One region of the Ancylobacter pratisalsi genome, then DNA from elsewhere that is predicted to be linked to it. Evidence: predicted binding sites of a transcription regulator. Region 1 holds the regulator's gene; each other region holds the start of a gene.
The links. Region 1 encodes LexA, which represses DNA repair genes until DNA is damaged. Its sites were predicted from a motif close to TGTTCNNNNTGTGTTCNG; they were not measured.
Positions count from the first base shown of each region.

Region 1 (6,700 bases):
GTATCGGTGCCGAGGGCGAAGGGCACCAGCCCCGCCGCCACCGAAACAGCGGAGCCCGAGCTCGAACCGCCGGGCACCAGATCCGGCCGCACCGCGTTGCGCGGCGTCCCATAGGGCGAGCGCGTGCCGTTCAGCCCCGTGGCGAACTGGTCGAGATTGGTCTTGCCGATGACGATGGCACCGGCCCGGCGCAACCGAACCACGACCGACGCGTCGCGCGTCGCGTCATAGGCAAAGTCCGGGCAGGCGCAGGTGGTGGGCAGGCCGGCGACGTCGATATTGTCCTTCACGGCGAAGGGAATGCCATAGAGCGGCAGGGTCGCCGGGTCCAAGCCCTCCAGCGCCTTGAGCGCAGCCGCAATCGCCTTGGGCGGGCTGATCGACGTGAAAATGGCAGGATCACCGTGTCGCTCGATGAGCTCGACGCAGCGCGCAATAGTGTCCGCCGGACGCGCAGCGCCCGAGCGATGCGCTGCGAGAAGGTCCGAAATCGTGCCGATCAATGTGTCACCCTTCCTGTTCCGCCCGATAATGCACAACACTTGCGCACAATGGAAGCCATTGCATACACGATCAACGAATTGCGGCTCGACTGCCGGCGCTTAGCGATCCAATTACCGATTGTGGAACACAAAAAGAACGGATAGTGTTTGTTCGTGATTTGTTTTCATTGCGCGGCACGGACGGAGTAGGATCGATGCTCACTCGCAAACAGCATGAGCTGCTTCGCTTCATCAATGATCGCCTCAAACAGGATGGGGTGCCTCCCTCGTTTGAGGAGATGAAGGACGCCCTGGATCTCAAATCCAAGTCCGGCATCCACCGGTTGATCACGGCCCTCGAGGAACGCGGCTTCATCCGCCGCCTGCCCAACCGGGCGCGGGCGCTGGAGGTCCTGCGGCTGCCGGAAGATTCCCAGCCCACACGCTCTTCGCGCAATTTCGCGCCAAATGTCATTGAGGGCAGCCTCGGCCGGTCGCGCGCGCCCGTCGACGACAGTGCCTCGCGTTCGGTGTCGATCCCGGTGATGGGCCGCATCGCGGCGGGAACGCCCATTTCGGCGATCCAGAGCCGCGATCAAACCATCTCCATGCCCCCGGAAATGATTGCCGGTGGCGAGCATTTCGCGCTCGAAGTGCGCGGCGATTCGATGATCGAGGCCGGGATTCTTGACGGTGATCTTGCCCTGATCCGCAAGAGCGACACCGCCAATAGCGGCGACATTATCGTGGCGCTGATCGACGACGAGGAAGCAACCTTGAAGCGGCTGCGCCGTAAGGGCGCCTCCGTCGCGCTGGAAGCGGCGAACCCCGCATATGAAACACGCATTTTCGGCCCCGACCGGGTCCGCATCCAGGGGCGTCTTGTCGGGCTTTTCCGGCGCTACTGACATGACCACGCCGCGCGGATGCGCCGAATGCTGGAGGGACCGGCTGGCGCGGCATCCCGTGGAGGGACGACGGGAGACGGCGTGATCCGGCAAGGCGCGGCGTAATTTCAGTGGTGGCGGGGCGTCTGTTTGGTTCCCTGGGTTCACGCGGGTATTCAGGGTTCAGTTTTCCGAGGCGTTCACGGCATCGTCTGGCCCGTCGGCCCCAGGGTCGACATCGGGCGTGGAAGCGTTATCGGGATCCGCCTCCCGAACCGCCGCCGCGCCCCGTGCCCTTGGGATCGATGGACGGTTGATCGTAGAATCGGTCGCGGGAACCGATGCGGACCGGCGAAGGATATCGGCCGCGGCGGGTGCAGGTGGCTGCCAGGGCCGTGGCGCCCCGGCCGGTCGCGCCATTATCAATTCCCATTCTTTCGTATCCAGATACTGAGCCGCCAGCCCCCCGTGCTGGCGGTACGCGTCGACATAAAGAACCGTCGCCGCGCAATCCTCCGGGGGCTCGTAGGGCGTCACGACCAGATCGGCCCGCCGACAGTCCTCGAACAGGGACGCCCGGTCCCGCGAATAGGCCACACGCGCCGCGTTCGGACCGGGCAGCGTGCAGCCGAGGGAATCGCACGCCGCCACGGCCGTCAGCCGCTCCGATGCCTCCGTGCCCCGCGCCCCTTCCGCACTGAGCCACTGGCCGACCTCGAACCGTTCGGCAAGGCGTGCCGTGCGGGTGCCCATCAGCGCAAGGTTCCCGTCGGGTCCGCGAACCGCCACCGTGCGGGCCCGCGAATCGACGTAGAGGTCTGGGCGCGGTGCGGTGAGCGTGATCCACGCCGCGCACCCCGCCAACAGCGGCGCCACGAGCGCGAGGCGCGTGCGCAGCAGGCAAAGAGCCGCCAGGGCGAGGCTCATCAACACCAGGCTCGCGATCGGCATGGCTGCTAGGCCGCGATCCGCGCCCGGCAGAGCCGACACCGCGGCCGCAATGGCAATCATCCGATCGATGCCCCAGCCCATCACCCGCCAGGCCGGGCCATCCCAGCCAAACGGCATCAGAAGAGACCCCGCCAGCCCCGCCGGCATCACGATGGTCGAGACCACCGGCATCGCGGCCAGATTGGCGAGGAGGCTCAGGGGCGCAAGGCGCTGGAAATGAAAGGCGGCGAAGGGCGCGGTCGCCAGCCCGGCCACCAGTGAAGTGAGCGCCAGCGCTGCTATGTAACGCGCCGGCCAGAGCGACCAGCGCCGCGCGCGCGGCCCCCCGGACGACGGCACCAGCAAATGCCCGAACCGCTCATAGGCGGCCACCAAGGCCAGCGTGGCGGCGAAGGACATCTGCGCGCCCGGATCGAGGATCGCCCATGGCATCAGCGCCATGACACAAAGAGCCGCGATCGCCAGGGTGCGCAGGGTAAGAGCGGGCCGGCCGACGATAACCCCGAGCAGCACCAGCAGGGTCATCACATAGGAACGCTGGGTCGGCACCTCGGCTCCGGACAGCAGCAGATAATAGGTCGCGGCAAGCAGCGCGGGCAGCGCCGCCCAGCTCTTGATCGGGTAGCGCAAGGCGAGAGCGGGCGAGAGCGCCAGCAACGCCCGGGCCAGGAAAAACACCGTCATCGCCACCAGCGCCATGTGCAGCCCCGAGATCGACAGCACATGCGACAGGCCGGAGATGCGCATGCTCTCCTCGATGCTCTCCGGCACGCCGTCGCGCAGGCCCGTCACCAGCGCGACCGCGATGCCCCCCGCCCCGCCCGACAGCGTTGCGAGGATTCGGGCGGCGATGGCCTCCCTGCTGCGCTCCAGCCACGCGGCGAAGGCGAGGCCCGGCGGCGGTTCGGGTCCGGGCACGATCTGCACCTTTCCCAGCGCGTAGCCCGTGGCGCCGATGCCATCGAACCAGATGGCGCGCCCGAAATCGAACCCGCCCGGATAGGCCGGGCCCGGCGGCGGTGCGAGATTGGCTCGCAGCCGGACATGGGCGCCAACCGGCGGTGGCTCGGAGGACGCCAGTGTCACCCGCACGCGCTGCGGCGGGGCATCGAGCTTGCGGCCCAGCCCGGTTACTTTCAGGGTGATGCGGCTGCCACGGGGGCGGCGCTCCTCGGCCTCCACGAACCCGGCCACCTCCACCGCCTGGAGCGGCTTCGCCAGCACGGGATGCGCGATGCGCTGCACCTGAAGGCTGGCAAGCGCGAAGCCGGCACTGATCGCCGCCAGCAGCACGAAAAAATGGAAGGCGAAAGGCCGCTCGCGGGCGAGGATGGCAAGCGCGCCGAACACCAGCGTCGGCACCAGACCGCCATAGACCAGTGGTTCGTGACCGGCGCCGAAATAAAGTGCGGCACCAGCGGCGAAGGCAATCGGCAGGAATAGAAATCCGCGACGGTCTTCCAGTTCGCGCACGGCGCAGGCCCGCAGTCCGCGCGAAAGGGCGCTCCATCCCGCCGCGAACCCGCCTGTGGCAAGGGTCGGAAATCGCGGAGCGAGCGCAATGGCGACGGCGCGCGCGCGGCCCTGACGCGCCCGTTCACCCCGCCGATCGCCCCCGTCGCCCTCGCCTGCCGCGTCCACGCCCCGCTCCGGCCGCCCGCACCGCGCGCAAACGTGTGCTGCGGCGGCTTTTCCCCTGTCGCGGACCTATGGTACACGCACCGTCCGCGCCCGCCATGCCAACCCGTCCATCGCCGACACCCGTCGTCGATCACCGCCGCGCGAGACGAGAGAAATGTCCGAGAAAATCGTCACCCGCTTCGCCCCCTCGCCCACCGGCTTCCTGCATATTGGCGGCGCGCGCACCGCGCTGTTCAACTGGCTCTATGCCCGGGCCAAGGGCGGCAAGATGCTGCTGCGCATCGAGGACACCGATCGGCAGCGCTCCACGCCCGAAGCCATCGAAGCGATTATCGACGGCCTGAAATGGCTCGGGATCGACTGGTCGGGTGAGGTCATCTACCAGTTCGCCCGCGCCGCCCGCCATCGCGAGGCTGTGGAGCAGATGCTGGCAGCGGGGCATGCCTACCCTTGCTACGCGACCGCCGCCGAGCTTGAGGAGATGCGCGAGACCGCCCGCCGCGAGGGCCGCGCGCCGCGCTATGACGGGCGCTGGCGCGACCGCGACCCATCCGAGGCACCGGCCGGTGCCAAGCCGGCGATCCGGCTCAGGGCCCCGAACGAGGGCGAGACCGTGATCGAGGACCTGGTTCAGGGGCGCGTCGTGTTCCAGAACAAGGAACTCGACGATCTGGTCCTGCTGCGCTCGGACGGCAACCCCACCTATATGCTCTCGGTCGTGGTCGACGACCACGACATGGGCGTGACCAACATCATCCGCGGCGACGACCACCTGACCAATGCCGCGCGCCAGACGCAGATCTACCGCGCGCTGGGATGGGATGTGCCGACCATGGCCCATATCCCGCTCATCCACGGGCCGGACGGGGCCAAGCTCTCCAAGCGCCACGGCGCGCTCGGCGTCGACGCCTATCGCGCCATGGGCTACCTGCCGGCCGCCCTGCGCAACTATCTGGTCCGCCTTGGCTGGAGCCATGGCGATCAGGAGATCTTCTCCACCGAGGAAATGAGCCAGCTGTTCGACCTCGACAAGGTCGGCCGTTCGGCGGCGCGGTTCGACTTCGCCAAGCTGGAGAGCATCAACGGCCTCTATATGCGCTCCACGCCGGACGCCGAGCTGATGGACGCGATCGACCAGTTGCTGCCCAACCTGCCGAACGGCGCCGAGATCGCCGGTGCGCTCGATTCCACCCGGCGCGCGCAGATGCTGGCGGCCATGCCGGGCCTGAAGGAGCGCGCCAAGACGCTGGTCGAGCTCATCGACAGCGCCGCCTATATCTGGAAGTCGCGCCCGTTCCAGCTGGAGGACAAGGCCGCGGCCCTGCTCACCGATGACGCCCGGCGCCTGCTCGCCGACGCCTCTGCCGGACTTGCGGCCGTCGACGAGTGGACCGCCGCCGGCACCGAGGCGGCTGTGCGCAAGGTGGCCGAGGCGCGCGGCGTGAAGCTGGGCGCCATCGCACAGCCCCTGCGCGCCGCCATGACCGGACGAACCACCTCGCCCGGAATCTTCGATGTGCTGGAAGTGCTCGGCAAGGACGAGTCGCTGGCACGAATCAGCGACCAGACAGGCGTGATCGCCGACGCCTGAGCGTGGCGCCCCTCCTGCAGGTGCGAATGGTGCAAAGCGGCGGCACAGATGGTGTCGCCGCACCACAGCCCGCGATTTACGCTGCGCTTGCGAGCACGATCCGAAACCGTTACGACTTCCCTTGCCAAGTTGCGATGAAGCACGCCCCCCTCGCTTCCACCGCTTCAGGCCGAGAGGTCCGGCGCGGCACCCGCAAGACGCGCACCGTCATCGGTTCCAGATTTTCAGGGAGATCCCGCATGGACGCCATCAACGGCACTTCGGCGAATGCCGCGACTCTGACCGTAGGTGATAAGAGCTGGGATCTGCCCATCCTCAAGGGGACGGTCGGTCCCGATGTCGTCGACATCGGCAAGCTCTATGGCCAGACCGGCATGTTCACCTACGATCCCGGCTTCACCTCGACCGCGAGCTGTGAAAGCCAGATCACCTATATCGACGGCGACGCCGGCGTCCTGCTCTATCGCGGCTATCCCATCGAACAGCTCGCCGAAAACGGCGACTTTCTCGAAACCTGCTATCTCCTGCTTTACGGCGAGCTGCCGACTGCCGCGCAGAAGGCCGATTTCGACTACCGCGTCACGCGCCACACCATGGTGCACGAGCAGATGAGCCGGTTCTTCCACGGCTTCCGTCGCGACGCGCACCCGATGGCGGTGCTGGTGGCTTCGGTGGGCGCTCTTTCGGCATTCTATCACGACAGCACGGACATCTCGGACCCGCAGCAGCGGATGATCGCCTCGGTACGGATGATCGCCAAGCTCCCGACGCTGGCGGCCATGGCCTACAAATACAATGTCGGCCAGCCCTTCGTGTACCCGCAGAACGACCTCGACTACGCCTCGAACTTCCTGCGCATGTGCTTCTCGGTTCCCTGCGAGGAGTACAAGGTCAATCCGGTGCTCTCGCGCGCCATCGACCGCATCTTCATTCTGCACGCCGATCACGAACAGAACGCCTCGACCTCGACGGTGCGCCTTGCCGGCTCGTCCGGCGCAAACCCCTTCGCCTGCATCGCCGCCGGCATTGCGTGCCTGTGGGGGCCGGCCCATGGCGGCGCCAACGAGGCCGCGCTGAAGATGCTCGGCGAGATCGGCTCGGTCGACCGGATTCCCGAATTCATCAACCGCGCCAAGGACAAGAACGAT
Region 1 is NZ_CP048630.1:4,228,374-4,235,073, reverse strand. It holds gene atzF (allophanate hydrolase) at 1-503, opposite strand, end outside; gene lexA (transcriptional repressor LexA) at 698-1,390, shown strand; gene G3A50_RS19720 (ComEC/Rec2 family competence protein) at 1,553-3,961, opposite strand; gene gltX (glutamate--tRNA ligase) at 4,116-5,552, shown strand; gene gltA (citrate synthase) at 5,792-6,700, shown strand, end outside.

Region 2 (6,700 bases), 2.1 Mb from region 1:
CCGTTCCGGGAAGCGGGTGGGGTTGGCTCAGGCCGCGTGACGCTCGGCGTTGACGCCGAAATGGTCGAGATAGCGCGGATGGATGCGTTCGACCGGCAGCACGATCAGCACGTCCGTGGTCCCGAACTGCCGGTCAACGACCGCGCCACGTCCGATCTGCGCGCCGAGGCGCAGATAACCCTTGATGAGGGGGGGGAGTTCGTTGAGGGCCGCCTTGGCGTCAATGGTGTCGGCCTCAAGGAGATCCAGGGTGGCGGCGTTGCCGGGCAGGGCCTGCGCGGACCATTCAGCTTCCGCCGGCGCGAAGTGGTGCAGGAAGGCGAGCGGGCGCGCGAGGACGGCGGTATCCGTGCCCTCAAGGCTCGCACAGCCGAACATCACGTCGACGCCGTGGCGGCGCACATAGGCCCAGATGCCATGCCAGAGTAGCTCGACTGTGCGCTTCGTCCGGTAGGGACGCAGCACGCAGGAGCGGCCAAGCTCCAGGAAACGCCGGTGCGGGTGACGGGCGAGGAGCGGCGCGATGTCGAACTCGCTGGCCGTATAGAAGCCGCCATGGCGCATGGCGATTTCCTGGCGCAGCAGCCGGTAGGTGCCAACGACCCTCGGCACCCGCCGACCACGCACGAGGCGGCAATCATCGTGATCGAGCACGAGAAGGTGATCACAGATGGTGTCGAAGTGGTCGAAGTCGCGACGGGCAAGGCGCGCCGCGGCGGCGGGAATGGCCGACATCTCTTCATAGAATACTTCGTAGCGCAGGCGCTGGGCCCGGCGCACATCGGCCGCTGTCGTGGCGAGCCGCACCTCGAGCGCGCCGATACGGCCCAGCGTGACGGGACCCGGATCGAGACGGCTCTCGCGGTGGCGCAAGCCGGAATAGGAGCGGAGCGCCGGCATGAAGCGCGAGGGGGTCAGCGCCGCAGGTACCAGCCGGAGCGGCGTCTGGCCGCCCCCCTCATGCGGCGGGCTCAGTGATTTCAGCAATGCGGGGGCAAATCCTCCCGCCTTGAACATCTGTCGCAAAGCGGTGGTGACGGTGGACGGCGCATTCTCGACATTCCCGTCGGCGAGCATCTGCGTCATGACCCGGTCCCTGACCCTCGTCATACTATAGCGATCTGTGACAGGAATCATATTTGTCGGACGCGTATGTGACAGATCCGTCTGCGGCGCCATCGCCAACCAGCCGGATGGCGGATCAATTGTCCGGATGCTCCTCGATCGGCACGCGACACCCAGTGGCCATTTCCGTGAGATAGGCCAATGCGCCGGGGCCCAGCGAGGGGCGGCGGCACGGGACGAGCGATGGCGAAGGATCGTTTCTGCAGCGATTCGACCCGCCGCTGTCCCACGCACCGCAAGCCTGCAGTTCCGCCCCGTTATTTTGCGCCCTGCAAAGGCGGAGGGCTCGACGGGTGGCGGAGTTCGGTCCCTGAAGGTCCGACGTCCGGGAGCCGCTGGAGCTGCGGAGAGCAGGCGCTGCTGACCCCCCGCGTGGCGAGCCGGCGTCAGGCCGCGGCGGCGGAACGGTCAGCGGCGGAGCGATAGGCAAGCGCTTCGGCAATATGAGGGCGCCCGACCGATTCGGCGCCGGCGAGGTCGGCCAGCGTGCGCGCCACCCTGAGAACGCGATGATAGCCGCGCGCGGACAGCCGCATCAGGCGCGCCGCATCGGCCAACAAGGCCGTGCCGGCGACATCGGGCGAAGCGACCGTCTCAAGGATCGGCCCGCCGGCCTCGGCATTGGTGAAGAGATCGGGCCGGTCCAGCGCCAGGAAACGCGCGCGCTGGGCCTGCCGCGCCGCGATCACCCGCGCCGCCACGGCGGCACTCGGCTCCGCGGGTTCGGGCCGCACCAGATCGACGGCCGAGACCGCCGGCACGTCGAGATGGAGGTCGATCCGGTCGAGGAAGGGCCCAGAGAGCCGCTCCTGATAGTCGTTCGCACAGCGTGGTCCCCGCCGGCAGCTATAGCCCGGCTCGCCGGCCCGGCCGCAGCGACAGGGGTTCATCGCGGCGATGAGCTGGAAGCGCGCGGGATAGGTGATGCGGTGGTTGGCCCGGGCGATGACCGCCTCGCCGGTCTCCAGCGGCTGGCGCAGCGAATCCAGCACCGCCGGGGCGAATTCCGGAAGCTCGTCCAGAAAGAGCACGCCGCTATGGGCGAGCGAAACCTCGCCGGGCCGCGCGCGCATGCCCCCGCCCACCATTGCCGCCATGCTCGCCGAGTGATGAGGCGCGCGGAACGGGCGACGATTGGTAAGAGCGCCGCCCTGGAGCGCCCCGGCGACCGAAGCGATCATCGAGACTTCAAGAAGCTCGGACGGGGCGAGCGGGGGCAGGATGGACGGAAGGCGCTGGGCCATCATCGACTTGCCGGCGCCCGGAGGGCCGCAGAGAAGCAGGTTGTGGCGGCCGGCGGCGGCGATCTCCAGCGCCCGCTTCGCCGTTTCCTGTCCCTTCACCTCGCACAGATCCGGGAGCGTCCTGTTGCCCGGGTCGAGCCTCGGCTCGGGGCGGGACAATAGCTGACGCCCGGCGAAGTGATTGACCAGCTGGATCAGCGACAGAGGTGCCAGCACCGGCATGTCCGGGCTTGCCCACGCGGCTTCCGGACCGCAGGCCGCCGGGCAGATGAGACCGTTACCGCGCGCATTGGCTCCCATTGCGGCGGGTAGAACGCCGGCGACGGGCGCAATTCGCCCATCCAGCGCGAGTTCGCCCACCACGGTGTACCCGTCGAGCGCATCGGAGGCGATCGCGCCGATTGCGGCCATCAGGCCAAGGGCGATCGGCAGATCATAATGGCTGCCTTCCTTGGGAAGGTCGGCAGGAGCCAGATTGACCGTGATCCGCTTGGCCGGCAGCGCAAGGCCGGAGGCGATGAGTGCGGCGCGCACCCTCTCCTTGGCCTCCGTGACCGCTTTGTCGGCTAGGCCGACGAGATTGAAGGCGGGAAGGCCCGGGCTCACCTGAATCTGAACATCGACCGGCCGCGTCTCGACCCCCTCGAACGCCACCGTCGCCACTCGCTGGACCATGGTCGCCCCCCTCGCCCCAACCCGTCCCAGACCGCCATTGCCACGGATGATTAAGGGCTTAGCGCCGCGCGTCAAGAACAATTAGAGAACATTGTGGGCAACGCGACCGAGACGGCGCTTCCTCCTTGACGATAGAAGAATTCTATCGAGGTACGGAACACCCGAATTGATTTTATTCCAAGGACATACGATCCTTACCTTTGGAAAATTCTAAAAGAAGGCCTGGGAGAAATGCCGCATTACGAACCCTGGAGCGAAGAGCGCGCCCGCACCGTTATTGCGGAGTTTGCGCACCTCGAGGGGCCCCTCATGCCCATGCTCCACGCCATTCAGGAGACGTTCGGTCACGTGCCGGATGCCATCGTGCCGATGCTGGCCGAGCATCTGAACATTTCGCGCGCCGAGGTTCATGGCGTCGTGACGTTCTACCATGATTTCCGGCATGAGCCCGCGGGTCGCCACGTGCTCAAGATCTGCCGTGCCGAGGCCTGCCAGGCCGCCGGCGGCGACGCGCTGGCCGAGCATGCCGAACACAAGCTGGGCTGCAAGCTCGGCGAGACCACGGCGGACGGGCGGGTCACCGTCGAGCCGATCTATTGCCTGGGCCTGTGCGCCACGGCGCCCTCGGCCATGCTGGATGGCAAGATCGTGGCCCGGCTGAACGAGCGCCGCCTGGATACTCTTATCGCGGAGGCTCAGTCGTGAGCATTCGGATCTATGTTCCCAAGGACGCCTGCGCGATCGCGTGTGGTGCCGATGATGTGGTTGCGGCGATCCAGGCTGCGGCGCTCGCGCGCCGTGAGCCCGTCGAGATCGTGCGCAATGGCTCGCGCGGCATGCTGTGGCTGGAGCCGATGGTCGAGGTGGTGACCCCAGAGGGTCGCATCGCCTATGGCCCGGTGGAAGAAGCCGATGTCGAGGGGCTGTTCGAGGCCGGTTTTCTGGCCGGCGGCGCGCATGCGCTGCGGATCGGCAAGCCCGAGGAGCATCCCTTCCTCGCGAAGCAGACGCGTCTGACCTTCGCGCGCTGCGGTATTATCGATCCGGCCTCCTACAGCGATTATGTCGCTATGGGCGGCTACAAGGGTCTTGAGCGCGCGCTGGCGCTCGGACCGGCCGAGATCATCGAGGAAGTGAAGAAATCCGGCCTTCGCGGACGCGGCGGCGCGGGCTTTCCGACCGCAATCAAGTGGAAGACGGTCGCGGACGCCCAGGGCGACCGCAAATACATCGTCTGCAATGCCGACGAAGGCGACAGCGGCACCTTCGCCGACCGCATGATCATGGAAGGCGACCCCTTCGAACTGATCGAGGGCATGACCATTGCCGGCATCGCGGTAGGCGCCACCAAGGGTTACGTCTACACGCGCTCGGAATATCCCCACGCCATCGCGGCGATGGAGAAGGCCATTGAAGTGGCGCGGGCGCACGGCATGCTCGGCGTCAATATTGCCGGTTCCGCGTACAGCTTCGACATGGAAGTGCGCATGGGCGCGGGCGCCTATGTCTGCGGTGAGGAAACCGCCCTTCTCGACAGTCTCGAAGGCAAGCGGGGCACGGTGCGCGCCAAGCCGCCGCTGCCTGCCCATAAGGGTCTGTTCCAGAAGCCGACCGTGATCAACAACGTGCTCTCGCTGACCGCTGTGCCGCACATCTTGGCTGATGGCGGCGAGAAGTATGCCAATTTCGGCATGGGCCGTTCGCGCGGCACCATGCCGATCCAGATCGCCGGCAATGTGAGATATGGCGGCCTGTTCGAGACCGCCTTCGGTATCCCGCTGGGCGAGCTCATCAACGATATCGGTGGCGGCACCGCGAGCGGCAAGCCGGTGAAGGCGGCGCAGGTCGGTGGTCCGCTTGGCGCTTATGTCCCGACCTGGCAGTTCGACCTGCCGTTCGACTATGAGGCATTCGCGGCCAAGGATGCGCTGATCGGGCATGGCGGCATCGTCGTGTTCGATGAGACCGCGGACATGCCGAAGATGGCGCGCTTCGCCATGGAGTTCTGCTCCGTGGAGAGCTGCGGCAAGTGCACACCGTGCCGCATCGGCTCGACGCGGGGCGTCGAATTGATGGACCGCATCATGGCCGGCGAGCGGGTCGAGGCCAATCTCGCGACGCTGACCGACCTCTGCCAGACGATGAAGCTTGGATCTCTTTGCGCCCTTGGCGGGTTTACCCCGTATCCGGTGCTGAGCGCTCTGAACCATTTCCCCGAGGAATTCGGCGCTCCGCCGCGCCTCGAAGCCGCCGAATGAGGAGGACGCAACTCATGTCCCTCGTCCATGAGATCGATTACGGTACGCCCGCTCCCAAGACGGAGAAGATGGTGACCCTCACCATCGATGGTATGGAAGTGTCGGTGCGCGAAGGCACATCGATCATGCGCGCCGCGATGGAGATGGGGACGCAGATCCCCAAGCTCTGCGCCACCGACTCGATCGAGGCGTTCGGCTCCTGCCGTCTCTGTCTCGTCGAGATCGAAGGCCGCAACGGCACGCCTGCCTCCTGCACCACCCCGGTCGCGCCGGGCATGAAGGTGCACACCCAGACCACCCGTCTCGCCCAGCTTCGCAAGGGTGTGATGGAGCTGTACATTTCCGACCATCCGCTGGACTGCCTGACCTGCGCCGCCAATGGCGACTGCGAATTGCAGGACATGGCCGGCGCTGTCGGCCTGCGCGAAGTGCGCTACGGAATGGAAGGTGCGAACCATTTCGCTCCCTCCTCCGAGCTCACCATGCCGAAGGACGAGTCCAACCCCTACTTCACCTACGACCCCGCCAAGTGCATCGTTTGCAATCGCTGCGTGCGTGCCTGTGAAGAGGTGCAGGGTACTTTCGCCCTGACGATCTCCGGCCGCGGCTTCGATTCGCGCGTGTCGCCGGGCCAGTCGGAAGCCTTCCTCACCTCCGAGTGTGTGTCGTGCGGCGCCTGCGTGCAGGCCTGCCCCACTGCGACCCTGTCCGAGAAGCGTCTGATCGAGATCGGCACGCCCGAGCATTCGGTCGTCACCACCTGTGCCTATTGCGGCGTCGGCTGTACCTTCAAGGCGGAGATGCGTGGCGAGGAAGTCGTGCGCATGGTGCCGTGGAAGGACGGCAAGGCCAATCGCGGCCATTCCTGCGTGAAGGGCCGATTCGCCTGGGGCTATGCGACCCACCAGGATCGCATCATGAACCCGATGATTCGCGAGAAGGTCACCGACCCGTGGCGTGAAGTCACCTGGGAAGAGGCCATCGCGCACACGGCGTCCGAGCTGAAGCGCATTCAGGACACCTATGGCCGCAAGTCGGTCGGCGGCATCACCTCCTCGCGCTGCACCAACGAGGAAGCCTATCTCGTCCAGAAGATCATCCGCGCGGGCTTCGGCACCAACAATGTCGACACCTGCGCCCGCGTCTGCCATTCGCCGACCGGCTACGGCCTCAACCAGGCCTTTGGTACCTCGGCGGGCACGCAGGATTTCGATTCGGTCGAGGATACGGACGTCATCCTGATCATCGGTGCCAACCCGACCGACGGACATCCGGTGTTCGGTTCGCGCATGAAGAAGCGTCTGCGCGAGGGCGCGAAGCTGATCGTGGTCGATCCGCGCCGCATCGATCTCGTGCGTTCGGCGCATATCGAGGCGGACTACCACCTGCCGCTGCAGC
Region 2 is NZ_CP048630.1:2,097,551-2,104,250, reverse strand. It holds gene olsB (l-ornithine N(alpha)-acyltransferase) at 28-900, opposite strand; gene G3A50_RS09950 (YifB family Mg chelatase-like AAA ATPase) at 1,512-3,044, opposite strand; gene G3A50_RS09945 (formate dehydrogenase subunit gamma) at 3,276-3,749, shown strand; gene G3A50_RS09940 (formate dehydrogenase beta subunit) at 3,746-5,302, shown strand; gene fdhF (formate dehydrogenase subunit alpha) at 5,317-6,700, shown strand, end outside.
Region 2: a site for LexA is predicted at 3,118-3,135, ahead of G3A50_RS09950 (YifB family Mg chelatase-like AAA ATPase). Genes of this name have one in related genera too.

Region 3 (6,700 bases), 240 kb from region 1:
GCACGCACGGGAAAACTATGCCCGGCTCGCGGGATTGGGCGCGCAGGGCATCTATGGCTTCTATGAGGCCCTGGATTTCACGCGGTCACGGCTGCCGGAAGGTGAGGAGGTGGCCATTGTCCGCAGCTTCATGGCGCACCACCAGGGCATGACCATCGTTGCGATCGCCAACACGCTTCTGGGTGGCGAGATGCGGGCCAGATTCCATCGTGAACCGATGATCCGCGCCAGCGAGCTTCTGCTGCAGGAACGCTCGCCGCGCGACGTTGTTGTGGCCCGTCCCCGCGCCGAAGAGGTTCGGGCCGCCGCTGCCGATGCCCGAAGCGAGAGCGTGACGGTGCGCCGCCTGACCACGCCTGCCGACGGCGCGCCGGTGACGCATCTGCTCTCCAATGGCAGCTACGCCGTCATGATGACGGCGGATGGTGGCGGCTACAGCCGTTGGCGAGATATCGCGGTGACCCGCTGGCGCGAGGACGCCACATGTGACGACTGGGGCTCCTTCATTTTCCTTCGGGACATGAAGAGCGGCAACGTCTGGTCCGCCACGACACGGCCGATGGCGGGCGAAACGGGCGAAAGTAACGTTGTATTCGGCGAGGACCATGCCGAGTTCATCCGTCACGATGCCGGCCTGACGACGACGATGGATGTCATCGTTTCCGGCGAACACAATGGCGAGGTGCGCCGCGTTTCGCTGACCAATACCGGACGGCGAAGCCGCGAGGTCGAACTGACCTCGTATGCGGAGCTGGTTCTCGCGACCCCGGCCACCGACAATGCTCACCCGGCCTTTGCCAAAATGTTCGTCGAGACGGAGCATCTGCCGGAATTCGGCGCCCTCGTCGCCACACGGCGACTGCGCACGCCGGGTGAGACGCAGATATGGGCCGCGCATTTCGCGGTGGTGGAGGGCGAGGTCGCTTCCGATCCGCAGTACGAGACCGCCCGAGCCAATTTCATTGGACGCGGGCGCCGCATCAATGCCGCCGAAGCGATGTCGGATGGTTGTCCGCTGTCGAACACCGTCGGCCGGGTGCTGGACCCGGTCTTCTCGCTACGCCAGAGCGTACGTATCGCCCCCGGCAAGATTGCGCGTGTCGCCTTCTGGACCGTGGTGGCGTCGACGCGGGAGGAGCTTCTCGATCTGATCGACACGCATCATGATCGCAGTGCATTCGACCGTGCGCGGACACTGGCCTGGACCCAGGCCCAGGTTCAGCTCCGCCATATCGATGTGGACATGGGTGAGGCTGCCGACTTCCAGTGGCTTGCCGCGCCATTGCTCTATGCCGACCGGCGTTTCAGGTCGGCATCGGAGACCATCATTCGCGGAGCCGGCCCGCAACAGGGGCTCTGGCAGCACGCGATCTCCGGTGATCTGCCGATCGTGCTCCTGCGAATCGACGATATCGAGGACATTGCCCAGGTTCGCCAGTTGCTGCGCGCGCGTGAATATTGGCGAATGAAGCGGCTCGCCGTCGACCTCGTCATCATCAATGAGCGCGCCTCCTCTTATGTGCAGGACCTTCAGATCGCCATAGAGACGGCCGTGCGCACCAACGCGTCTCATCCGCTCGTCGGCGACGAACAGGCCAAGGGCTCGATCCACGTGCTTCGTGCCGACCTCATGAGTGTGGAGTCGCGCGCACTGCTGCAGTCTGTCGCTCGTGTCGTGCTTGTGGCGCGGCGTGGAACCATCGCCGATCAGCTCGCTCGCGTGCGCCGAACGTCGGCTGCTCCCTCCGTTCGTCCGCGTGTCCGGCTGCTGCCCGCGATGCAGAATCCGACGCCGTGGCGCCAGCCACTGAGTCTCGAGTTCTTCAATGGCCTTGGAGGCTTCGATAAGGATGGGCGTGAGTACGTGACCATCCTGGAGCGGGGGGCCACGACACCCGCTCCCTGGATCAACGTTGTTGCCAATGCCGGCTTCGGATTCCAGGTGTCCGCGGAGGGCGGCGGTTACAGCTGGGCCCAGAATAGCCGGGAAAACCAGCTCACCCAATGGTCGAACGACGCGGTCGTGGATCCCGTGGGCGAGGCGATCTATGTGCGCGACGAAGTGAGTGGGGATCTTTGGTGCCCGACCGCGCTCCCCATCCGCGACAAGGGGGTTTATGTCGCGCGACATGGCTTCGGCTATAGCCGTTTTGAGCATGAGGCGAACGGTGTGGCGCTCGACCTGCTGCAGTTCGTGCCGCTGGACGATCCCATCAAGATTTCCCGGTTGACGTTGACCAACCGCTCGGGGCGGCCGCGACGGCTTTCCATCACGGCCTACACAGAATGGGTGCTCGGTGCCCTGCGTGGTGTCTCCGCTCCGTTCATCACGACAGAAATTGACGAACAGAACGGGGCGATGCTGGCGCGCAACCGCTGGAATGCGACCTACGGCTCCCGCGTCGCCTTCGCCGATCTCGCTGGGCGGCAGACGGCCTGGACCGCTGACCGTGCGGAATTCCTCGGCCGCGACGGCGGCCTCATCTCACCGCTCGGTCTCGTGGGCACGGTGCCACTTTCGGGCACGACCGGCGCGGGACTTGATCCGTGTGCCGCGCTGCAGACGGTGGTCGAACTCGGCATAGACGAGACGGTGGAGGTGGTGGCGTTCCTTGGCCAATGCGGGTCAGCGGATGAAACACGGGCACTGATTTCACGCTATCGCCAGGCCGACCTCGACGCCGTTCTCGCAACGGTGACGGCTCACTGGAGGGAGGTGCTCGGCACCGTTCAAGTGAAGACGCCGGACCGGGCGATGGACATCATGCTCAACGGCTGGCTGCTCTACCAGACGCTTGCCTGCCGCATCACTGCGCGTTCGGCCTTCTACCAGGCCAGCGGCGCGTACGGGTTCCGTGACCAATTGCAGGACGGCATGGCCCTGACACTGGCGCTGCCGGCGGAGGCCCGCAGCCATATCCTGCGCGCCGCCGGGCGGCAGTTCGTCGAGGGCGACGTCCAGCATTGGTGGCTGCCCCAATCGGGCCAAGGTGTACGCACACGCATATCCGACGATCACGTGTGGCTTGCCTTCGCGGCAGCGACCTATGTCGACAGCACAGGCGATGCCACCATTCTCGACCAGAGTGTGCCCTATCTCGACGGGCCGAAATTGCGGCCGGAAGAGCATGAGCATTTCTTCCAACCCATGCCAGCGGAGACGTCAGATACGCTCTTCGAGCATTGCGCCCGCGGTCTCGATCATGCCGTCACGCTTACCGGCCCTCTCGGCCTGCCATTGATGGGCACCGGCGACTGGAATGACGGCATGAATCGCGTCGGTGAAGGTGGCAAGGGCGAGAGTGTCTGGCTCGGATGGCTGCTGATCCGCACCATTGAGCTGTTCGCACCGATGGCCGAAAGCCGTGATCCCGAACGCGCGCGGCTGTGGCGCCGGCATGCGGCATCCGTCCGGCGGGCGCTGGAGCGCTCGGCCTGGGACGGGGACTGGTATCGCCGGGCCACCTTCGACGATGGGACCTGGCTTGGTTCGAAAGACAGCGGAGAGTGCCGGATCGACTCAATCGCGCAGTCCTGGGCGGTCTTGTCTGGCGCCGCCGATTCCCTGCGCGCCACGACGGCCATGGCCTCCCTCGAGCGCCATCTGGTTCTTACCGACGATAAGCTCGCTCTCCTGTTCACCCCTCCATTCGACCAGACGCCGCTGGATCCGGGTTACATCAAGGGTTATCCGCCCGGCTTGCGGGAAAATGGCGGTCAGTACAGTCATGCGGCCATGTGGGCGGTCCTCGCCTTTGCCAGGCTCGGCGCGGGCGACAGGGCTCACAACCTCTTCACACTTCTCAACCCGATCAACCACGCCCGCACGGCCCAAGACGCCCAGCGCTATAAGGTCGAGCCCTATGTGGTTGCCGCCGACATCTACTCCGTCGCCCCGCATGTCGGGCGCGGTGGCTGGACCTGGTACACCGGCTCAGCGGCCTGGATGCATCGGGCCGGCATTGAGGGCATCCTGGGCCTACGCCGGGAAGACGGCGTCCTCGTCATCGCGCCCTGCCTGCCTGTCGCATGGCCAGGATTCACGGCGACGGTGAGGATCGACTCCGCGGACTATAAGATCGACGTTCGCTCCCTCGACAAGGCCGACGAGGAGGGCAAACCTTATGCGGTGCTGGACGGTGTGCGCGTGCCGTCGCCCGATCGGTCCGTGAGAATACCGATTGATGGCGGGACCCATGACTTGGTGATGTTCATATGACCAGCGGCGCGCGCGGCCCGGAGCCGCGAAATGGCTCTGAAGTCGCATGCCGCCGATGCCTGGCAATCTGGGTATCCGAGGCCCGGCGCCTGACACAACGTGAAGCCGATCGCGCCCCACCACCGCGAGTTCTCGCGAAGACATACATGGAACATATTGCGAACATCGAACAAAACAGGTACATATTCGCCAAATGCCGACGAACCTATCTCCCACCCCTTGCGCGCGAACCGGAGCCCGGCAATGACTCAATCGACTTTGCGACTCGTCGAAGGATCTTCCATGGACAAGGCCAAGGCGCTCGACGCCGCGCTTACCCAGATTGAGCGCCATTTCGGCAAGGGCTCCATCATGCGGCTCGGTAAGAACGATCGCATAATGGAGATAGAAACCGTATCGACCGGTTCGATCGGGCTGGATATTGCGCTCGGCATCGGCGGGTTGCCGCGCGGGCGTGTCGTCGAGATCTTCGGCCCGGAATCTTCCGGCAAGACCACGCTTGCGCTGCACACCATCGCCGAAGCGCAGAAGAAGGGTGGGGTTTGCGCCTTCATCGACGCCGAGCACGCGCTGGACCCGATCTATGCCCGCAAGCTGGGTGTCGATCTGGACAACCTTCTGATTTCGCAGCCCGATGCCGGTGAGCAGGCTCTCGAGATTGCGGATACGCTGGTGCGTTCGGGTGCCGTCGATGTGCTGGTGGTGGATTCGGTGGCTGCGCTGACCCCGCGCGCCGAACTTGATGGCGAGATGGGCGACAGTCAGCCCGGCATGCAGGCGCGGCTGATGAGCCAGGCTTTGCGCAAGCTCACCGCCTCGATCAACCGTTCCCATACGATGGTGATATTCATCAACCAGATCCGCATGAAGATCGGTGTGATGTATGGCAGTCCTGAGACGACGACGGGTGGCAATGCGTTGAAGTTCTACGCCTCTGTGCGTCTTGATATTCGCCGTATCGGAGCGATCAAGGATCGCGACGAGGTGGTCGGCAACCAGACGCGCGTCAAGGTGGTGAAGAACAAGCTGGCGCCGCCCTTCAAGCAGGTCGAATTCGACATCATGTATGGCGAAGGCGTTTCGAAGATGGGTGAACTGATCGATCTCGGCATCAAGGCCGGGGTGGTCGAAAAATCGGGCGCCTGGTTCTCGCATGACAGTCAGCGGCTCGGTCAGGGGCGTGAGAACGCGAAGTCGTTCCTGCGCCAGCATCCGGATGTCGCCGGGCGTATCGAGGCTACGATCCGGCAGAATGCCGGCCTGATCGCGGAGCAGATTCTTGCTGGCGAGAAGGAAGAAGATGACGACGCTGGGGATGGCGACGGCGAGGCGTGACCCGTTCTGGCGCGCGCCTTGTTTTGTCGTGATTTTTCCACGCCTGCCCGGCGCAGCGTGGCTTGTGCATTCGCGGTAATCCGTCGTCATTGAGCAGCGGCCATGTGCCTTTCTGGACAAGGTCTTGGCTCGTCGTTAGAACCTTCCACTCGCGCCCAGCGGCGCGAGCCGGCGTCCTTTCGGTGCCGGTTGTGTAGATTGCGACGGACCGGATTCAATGAGCGGTGTTAACGAGATACGTTCGACCTTCCTCGACTATTTCGCGAAGAACGGTCATCAAGTGGTCGAGTCATCGCCGCTCGTGCCGCGCAACGATCCGACATTGATGTTCACCAATGCCGGGATGGTTCAGTTCAAGAACGTCTTCACGGGTATTGAGAAGCGGCCTTATTCACGCGCGGCAACGTCCCAGAAGTGCGTGCGAGCGGGTGGCAAGCACAATGATCTCGACAATGTTGGCTACACGGCCCGTCATCATACATTTTTCGAGATGCTCGGAAATTTCTCCTTTGGCGATTATTTCAAGGAGAATGCAATCGAGTTTGCTTGGAATCTGATCACGCGCGAGTTCGAGCTTCCGGTCGAGAAGCTTCTCGTTACGGTCTATTCCGAGGATGATGAGGCTTTTTCGCTGTGGAAGCGCATTGCGGGCCTGTCGGATTCGAAGATTATTCGTATCCCGACGTCGGATAATTTTTGGCAAATGGGAGATACGGGCCCGTGCGGTCCGTGTTCTGAGATATTTTATGATCATGGCTCGCATATTGCTGGCGGACCTCCAGGCTCGCCTGATGCGGATGGCGACCGGTTCATCGAAATCTGGAATCTCGTTTTCATGCAGTTCGAGCAACTGCCGGGCGGCGAGAGGGTAAATCTTCCGAGGCCTTCGATCGATACCGGCATGGGCTTGGAGCGCATCTCAGCTGTGCTTCAAGGCACGCATGACAATTATGAGATCGACCTCATGCGCGCGCTCACTGGCGCGGTTGAGGAGATGACCAATATTCCTGCCGATGGTCCGCAGAAGGCGAGCCATCGCGTCATTGCCGATCATCTGCGTGCCGCTACATTCCTGGTTGCGGACGGCGTGCTTCCCTCGAATGAGGGGCGCGGCTATGTGCTGCGTCGCATCATGCGCCGTGCCAT
Region 3 is NZ_CP048630.1:3,989,847-3,996,546, forward strand. It holds gene G3A50_RS18630 (glycoside hydrolase family 94 protein) at 1-4,219, shown strand, start outside; gene recA (recombinase RecA) at 4,463-5,554, shown strand; gene alaS (alanine--tRNA ligase) at 5,772-6,700, shown strand, end outside.
Region 3: a site for LexA is predicted at 4,367-4,384, ahead of recA (recombinase RecA). Genes of this name have one in related genera too.